2 regions of the Streptomyces sp. NPDC091287 genome follow, and region 2 is predicted to be linked to the other one. Evidence: riboswitches for the same ligand, from Rfam matches in the RefSeq annotation. Region 2 holds a riboswitch; the other holds the start of a gene.
What was found. A riboswitch is a leader RNA that binds a small molecule or an ion and turns the genes downstream of it on or off. The one in region 2 is predicted to bind guanidine.
Positions count from the first base shown of each region.

Region 1: it holds a riboswitch for guanidine, as region 2 does, so the genes downstream of both, ACIQRW_RS27410 (DMT family transporter) here and ACIQRW_RS06150 (DMT family transporter) in region 2, are expected to answer to the same signal.

Region 1 is NZ_JBIVUV010000017.1:127,665-131,063, forward strand. It holds gene ACIQRW_RS27400 (RHS repeat-associated core domain-containing protein) at 1-963, shown strand, start outside; gene ACIQRW_RS27405 (hypothetical protein) at 1,013-1,414, shown strand; gene ACIQRW_RS27410 (DMT family transporter) at 1,390-1,854, opposite strand; guanidine-III (ykkC-III) riboswitch at 1,868-1,932, opposite strand; gene ACIQRW_RS27415 (FAD-binding and (Fe-S)-binding domain-containing protein) at 2,190-3,399, opposite strand, start outside.
Region 2 is NZ_JBIVUV010000003.1:332,273-335,671, forward strand. It holds gene ACIQRW_RS06140 (ABC transporter permease) at 1-310, shown strand, start outside; gene ACIQRW_RS06145 (DUF4394 domain-containing protein) at 455-1,363, shown strand; gene ACIQRW_RS06150 (DMT family transporter) at 1,507-1,821, opposite strand; guanidine-III (ykkC-III) riboswitch at 1,834-1,900, opposite strand; gene ACIQRW_RS06155 (PQQ-dependent sugar dehydrogenase) at 2,835-3,399, opposite strand, start outside.

The sequences.
Region 1 (3,399 bases), on a different contig from region 2:
CTGGAGACCGAGAAGCACCAGTCGCTCGCCGGATACGGCTACGCCGAGAACAATCCCGTCACATTGTCCGATCCCACGGGCCTCGGAAGCTTCTCCTGCACCATGGGCGTGGACTGCCCGACCGGAGCGGAGAAGGTGGAGGAGACCGTCTCCCCGCCGCTGTGGGGCGCCAGTAGCACCGGCACGTCGGGCACTTCCTGGAGCGGACCGCTCGGCTACACCGGTATCCCGACCCTGCCGCTGGTGCAGCAGCCGCCGCTGCTCATGGGCCCCGACCCCATGCCGTTGCTGTTCACCGGTCCGGTCAGCCCCGAGATGCAGAAGTTGCAGAAGATGTTCATGGAGGCACAGGCGATGTGCTCTCTGCCGTCGGGCAGTCTCGTGAACAACGAGCACGGCGGCGACGGCAAGGTCAACAGCGACGGCCCCTGGTCGCTCGCCTTCCGCTGGGCCTGGGGTGCTGACTTCCACTGGAAGTCTTCGAAGCAGGCGGTCACGCTCTCGGACGCGAAGTACGACGGCGACGACGAGATCACCCAGAACCTGATCGACAGCACCAGCATGAAGGACGCCCGGGTGTACGTGGCCAATACCTTCCGCGACGCAGGAGTGCGCAGTGGCAAGACGAAGTACAGCACCACCAAGAACGCCGAGGGGCAGAACAGGAACCTCGCCCAGCTTGTCGGTGTCTACGCTTCCGACGTCGGTGGGTTGCTCATAGGGAAAGATGACAGAAAGGCCCAGGGAGTACTCGGGTCCTACGACCTCAAGTACACGATCACCGAGAGCAAGGGCAGCACGCTCACGGTGAAGTACACCGCCACGACGGACATCAACAACGAGTCGTTCATACCGATGCACGCCAAGTGGCAGGAGGCCGCCAACAATGGTCCCAAACACACGGGAGGATTCTTCGCCGGCTACCGGGTCGAGATCCGCTGGCAAGAGACCATCTACAAGTAGAGGGATGGGGATTATGTCGGTGGGAAGAGGGCGTTGCGCCACCATATCCGTGGCCCTGGGGCTCGCGGTGATCCTGGGCGGCTGTTCCACCGCGGGTACCTCGGACGTGGACACCGACGGACTGCCGGGCGTCTGGACCGGGAGCGGCGGCGGCCGGGTCGAGTTCCACGCGGACGGCCGGTTCAGCATGAAGGGGATTCCCGCCGCTTCCATCGCATTCACCTGGAGCGAGCCGCTGAACGGTGCGACCAGAGTGTCGGGTGCGGGAACCTGGAGGCAGGACGACGTCGCCGAGGACAGCCTGCAACTGATGATCGAGGCCGGCGGCTCGTTCCCGACGGACGAGGAGGTGGCCACCCTCATGGTCGCCGAGGACGGTCCGCCGCAGGTGCTCTTCTTCAGCACGAACGTCGACAAGCCGTACGGCTACGAGATCGAGAAGAACCCGTAGCCACTTCGGACGCCTCGACAGGTTCCCGGGCCGTATGCCCGGGGCCTGGCAGCCCGGGCCGGACACGATCCGGCCCGGGCCTGGCGTTTGACGCCCTGATGTGTCGGTGCTCGGGGACGTGGGGCCAGGTTCGTATGAGGGTGGGAAATGACGCTTCCGACGATCAAAGCCAGGAACAGTACCTTCAGCGCGCTCACCGATTCGTCCCCGGTGAGCATCGCGTACAGGACGGTGAGCACCGCGCCGATTCCCACCCACACCGCGTATGAAGTACCGACGGGCAGGTCCCGCATCGCATAGGCCAGCCCTGCCATGCTCCCGGTCAGAGCCAGAGCGAAGACCAGGGACGGCGTGAGCCGGCTGAACCCCTCGGACTTGCCCAGAGCGGTGGCCCACACGGCTTCCAGCACGCCCGAGAGAGCAAGAACCAACCACGACATGCCAGCCTCCTGTTGTGGGCCGTCTAGTCGCACACCGGGTACGGCGCCCTCGTCCGGAAGCCCCGTTTCGGGCTCCATCCAAAGTTTCACACCTGGCACCGGTGGGCAATCCGGCACACCTGCCACCTCCTCTGAGCTGCCCCGACATGGCAAACGGGCGTACAACTCGACTCTGTCGGGACCTCGACGGATCAGGTGACGAGGGCACGCCAGGACTTCGGCCGAGGTAGCCCCTGCTGGTCCGGAGAGGTTGGGAAGACGGCTGGTGGTTTCGGTGAAGGGGCTTCCTCAGCCCTCGCATGACGGCACCTCGGCCGGTTGTCGGGACGCCGGCTTTACCTGTCAGGCCGCGTCACCTCTTCCAGCAACTCCAGTACGTGCCGGTAGGGGCGGCCCGTCGCACGTGTCATGCCCATCTCGCAGGTGCGGTTGCAGGAGGCGTGAGCCGCGTAGTCACCGTCCGCGATCTCGGCCGCCTGAGCAGCGGTCGCGGCGGCGGTCAGCTCCGGGTGGAGCAGTCCCCGGTCGCCGCCGAACGCGCAGCAGCCCCAGCTCTCCGGCACGTCCGCGCGCTCCGCGACAGCCTCGGCCAGCGAACGCAGGGCTTCCCCGGTGCCGAGGTGGACCGTGGAACAGGTGGGGTGCAGGGCCAGCGACGTCAGTTTGCGCGGGGCGGGAAGCCTCGGTAGCAGCGTGTCCAGGGCGAACTGGGTACTGTCGACGAAGCGCAGCGGCGCGTAACGCCCGCCTTCCTCGGACGGCAGCGCGTCGAGCAGCTGCATCAGGCCGTGGGTGCACGAGGACGCGTCACAGACGACGGGCAGACGACCGCCGTCGGTCGCTTCCCAGAGAGCTGCCAGCGTGCGGCCGGCCATGGCGCGGTGGCCCTCCACGTACCCCTTGGACTGCCAGGGCGTGCCGCAGCACAGGCCGTCGAGCCCGTCCGGTACAGCGATGGGCACCATCGCCCTCTCGCACAGAGTCAGAAACGCGCGCGCGGTGCCGTCCTGCTGCCCGGCGGCGCCCTGTTCCGCTGCGAACAGCGAACCGATGCACGCGGCGAAGAAGACCGCCTCCGCGCCTTCGGGCGCCCGGCCGGCCGGCCGCGGGACGCCGGATCTCGGCATGTCGGGGGTCCACGCAGGCACCAGGTCGGACGCTCCCAGCCGGCGTGTCGCCGCGGCGACAGCCCGTACCAGCGGTTGTGGCAACGCATGGGCGGCGGACAGGCCCGCGCGCACACCGGCCGTCGTCCCGCTCCAGTGACGAGCCGCTGTGATCGCCGCCCGTTCGGCGAGCGGTCCGTGCCGCTCGGCACGCAGCCGCTTCATCACCGCGCCGGTGTCTATCGACACCGGGCAGGCGGTGGCGCACAGACTGTCGGCGGCGCAACTGTCGACCGCCGCGTAGTCGAAGTCCGCGGCGAGCTCCTCGCGCCGCGCCTCGTCGCCCGCGGTCTCGGCCAGCGCGATCTCCCGTAGCAGGGCGATGCGTTGGCGGGGGCTCGTCGTGGCGTCCGCGCTGGGACAGACGGGCTCGCAGTAA
Region 2 (3,399 bases):
CCGCAGCGTCGAGGTCGCGCAGAGCGCCGGGCTGATCTGGCTCTTCCCGGTCACGTTCGTCTCCTCGGCGTTCGTCTCCACGCACACCATGCCCGGCCCGCTGCGGACGATCGCGGAATGGAACCCGGTCTCCGCAACGGCCACCGCCGTCCGGCAGCTCTTCGGCAACCCGCCGCCGGCCGGCCTTCCGACGAGCGACACCTGGCCGGTCGTGCACGCGCTCCCCTACGCCGTGGTCTGCGCCTGCCTGATCACGGGCGCGTTCATGCTGCTCGCGCTCAGGAGGTTCCGGCGCATCACCCTCGGCTAAGGGCTCCATTACGGCGGCCCTGGGCGAGCGCTCACTCGTGCGGACGCGGCTGGATGGTCGTGCGCGACGCGCGACGGCGACGCGCACGTGTTCTCGTCGCTCTTGACTCCCGACGGTCGGGATCACACCTCATAGGAGACACAGATGCGCAAAGCAGTTCTCGCCGTGGCCCTGACCGCGGCGGTGTCCTCGGTGGTGCCGGCATCGGCAGGCGCCTGGGCGGTCGGCCCGTCGCCCGACCGGACCGCACAGGAAGCTTCGGGGCCGCGGAAGGCCGATGAGCGACGGGCCGCGGACGACGGCCTCGCGGTCATCGGCCTGACCACCGGCCAGCGGCTGGTGGAGTTCCGCACCGGGGATCCCTCCAGGCCCTGGCAGCTGGGCAAGGTCAGCGGCCTCAAGAAGGACACCAAGCTGGTCGGCATCGACTTCCGGGTGCAGAACACCAAGCTGTACGGGGTCGGCGACAAGGGCGGCATCTACACCCTGAACACCCGCAACGCGAAGGCGGCCAAGGTCTCCCAGTTGACCGTGGCACTGGCCGGCACGTTCTTCGGGGTCGACTTCAACCCGGCGGCGAACCGGCTGCGCGTCATCAGCGACACCGGCCAGAACCTGCGCCACAACATCGACGACCCGGCCGCCCCGCGCACCACCACCGTCGACGGTCCTCTGACCAACCCGACGACGCCCCCGTCATCGGCCAAGGGCGTGACCGGTGCCGCGTACACGAACAACGACCTCAACGCGGACACCGCGACGGCGCTGTTCGACATCGACACGACGAACGACCGGGTCTCGCTCCAGTCGCCCGCCAACGCCGGCAGCCTCGCCCCCACCGGGAACCTCGGGGTCAACGCCGGTCCGAACGCCGGATTCGACATCTACTTCTCCCACCGGAACCGGACCAACCACGGCTTCGCGGCTCTCAGCGTGAACGGCGCCTACCGCTTCCACGACGTCAACATCCTCACCGGCCGAGCACAGAGCATCGGTTCCTTCCCCAAGAACCACCAGGTCACCGACGTGGCCCTCCCCCTCAACCAGAGCTGAACGCAGACGCAGGCGTGGCAGGGACCGCGGCCTCGCACGCACGCGTAGAACTCCGCCCTGAAGCGTGACGAACCGCGACCCGCTTCCTTACGCGACTGTGCCCCACCTCGTTCGAGGTGGGGCACAGTCGGGCATGCGTGGGCTCAGTGGGCGGCCTTGAGGCCGACCACGCTGCCGACGATCAGTACCAGGAAGACAACCTTCAGTACGCTCACCGACTCACCGCCTGTGAGCATGGCGTACAGAACGGTGAGCACCGCACCGATCCCCACCCACACCGCATACGCGGTACCGACGGGCAGATCCCGCATCGCGTACGCCAAGCCGCCCATGCTCGCGGTCAGGGCCACGGCGAAAACCAGGGTCGGGGTGAGCCGGCTGAAGCCCTCGGACTTGCCCAGGGCCGTAGCCCACACAGCTTCCAGAATGCCCGAGAGAGCAAGAATGATCCACGACATGAAGGCCTCCAGTACGGGCCGTCTTGTCGCACACCGGGTACGGCACCCCTCGTCCGGAAGCCCCATTCCCGGGCTCCACTCCAAAGTCGCACATCAGGTCGCCGTTGGCAACGTCGACCACCCATCACCGCACGTCACCGGGGTTGACCGGAAGGTGGGGCATGTCGTGACTCTGGTCCGGTCGCTTCCCTGCCAGAGCCGCGCACGCGTGATTCGACGGAGCGCACACACGCCCCCGACGCTTCGTCCGCGTACGACACGAGCCCGGTCCTCGCATGGCAGATGCCTGAGCTCGTCGTGCGTCCGCGCCAAGTCGGCCAGGGCGCGCAGTCGGAAAACGAAACGCGGCGAGATCGGCGGTGACGACGACGCGCTCGGGATCGAAGGTGGTGTCGTTGTCCCATCCGCTGTCGTTGCCGTGCTCGTAGTGGGGCAGAGTCGCGCCCGGGGTGCGGCATGCGGTGAGCCAGAACTCCGTCCGGCGGGAGAGTTTCTCGTACGCGTCGCCGGGCCGGGCCGGCCCCTTCGGCGAGGTGGCGGGTCCTGGTCACGAAGCCCTTCGGCCGGACGGTCGCGGACCACAGCACACGGGCGGCGAGTCCGGCGGCCGGGGTGTCGGCCGAGCGCCACGGCGCGACGGCGTCGCGGAAGGTGGTGAAGACAGCGCGGGCGGCGTCCACGACCTGGTCGAAGGTCCCCGGGTAGACGTAGGGGCGGCGGGCGGTCTCGTACTCCTCGGCCGCGATCTCCCAGCTCCCGCCGTCGGCGGCGCCGATCATGACGCCGTGGTCGGCGCTGCCAAGGGCCTGCGGCCCGGGAGCCCGGGCCACGGCCGCCGACAAGAGGGTGATCCGGTAGCGCCGGTGCCGCCCCGCCGACGGGTCACGACACCCGCGCCGTGGCCCCTCCACACCCGAGTCGTTCCAGGCGGGAGCGGGTGGCATGGATCGAGGGTTCGTCGGTGGGCAGGCCGAGGGCGCACGTGCAGATCGCGAACGCCGCAGCAGCTGCTCTCAGCGGCCGACCGTACAGGCGTCCCCGTTGAGCGTGAAGCGCGGCGGTGGGGACGAGTCGCCGGTATGGGCGGCGAGATAGCCGAGGGTGATGCTCGCGCCGGGAGCGATCGTGGCGTTGTACGAGGTGTTGGCGGCCGTGATCGTGTTGCTTCCCTGGGTGAGGTCGGTGTTCCAGTCGGAGGTGACGGTCTGCCCGAGGGCCAGCGGGAACTTCAGTGTCCAGTCGTTCACCGGAGTGCTGCCGGTGTTGGTGACCGTCAGGTCGACCGTCGTACCGGTGCCCCATGCCAGCACGGTGGGCTGCACTCGGCAGGTGGGTTCCTCCTGGGCGAAGGACATGCGGTGCAGGCCGCCTGGCAGGTCGTTGACCGCGTAGAGCTCCCCGTCGACGGTCGTACCGATCGCCGTCACCTGGGTGGGCATCTCCCCTATCTCGGCCTGCTCGTAGCCGCCTTCGCCATCGGGGCGCAGCGCCCAGACGGTGGAGGAGCAGTAGTCGGTGGCGATGTACGTGCCGCCCACGAGGTCGGCGTGCTTGTCGCCCCGGTAGACGTGACCGCCG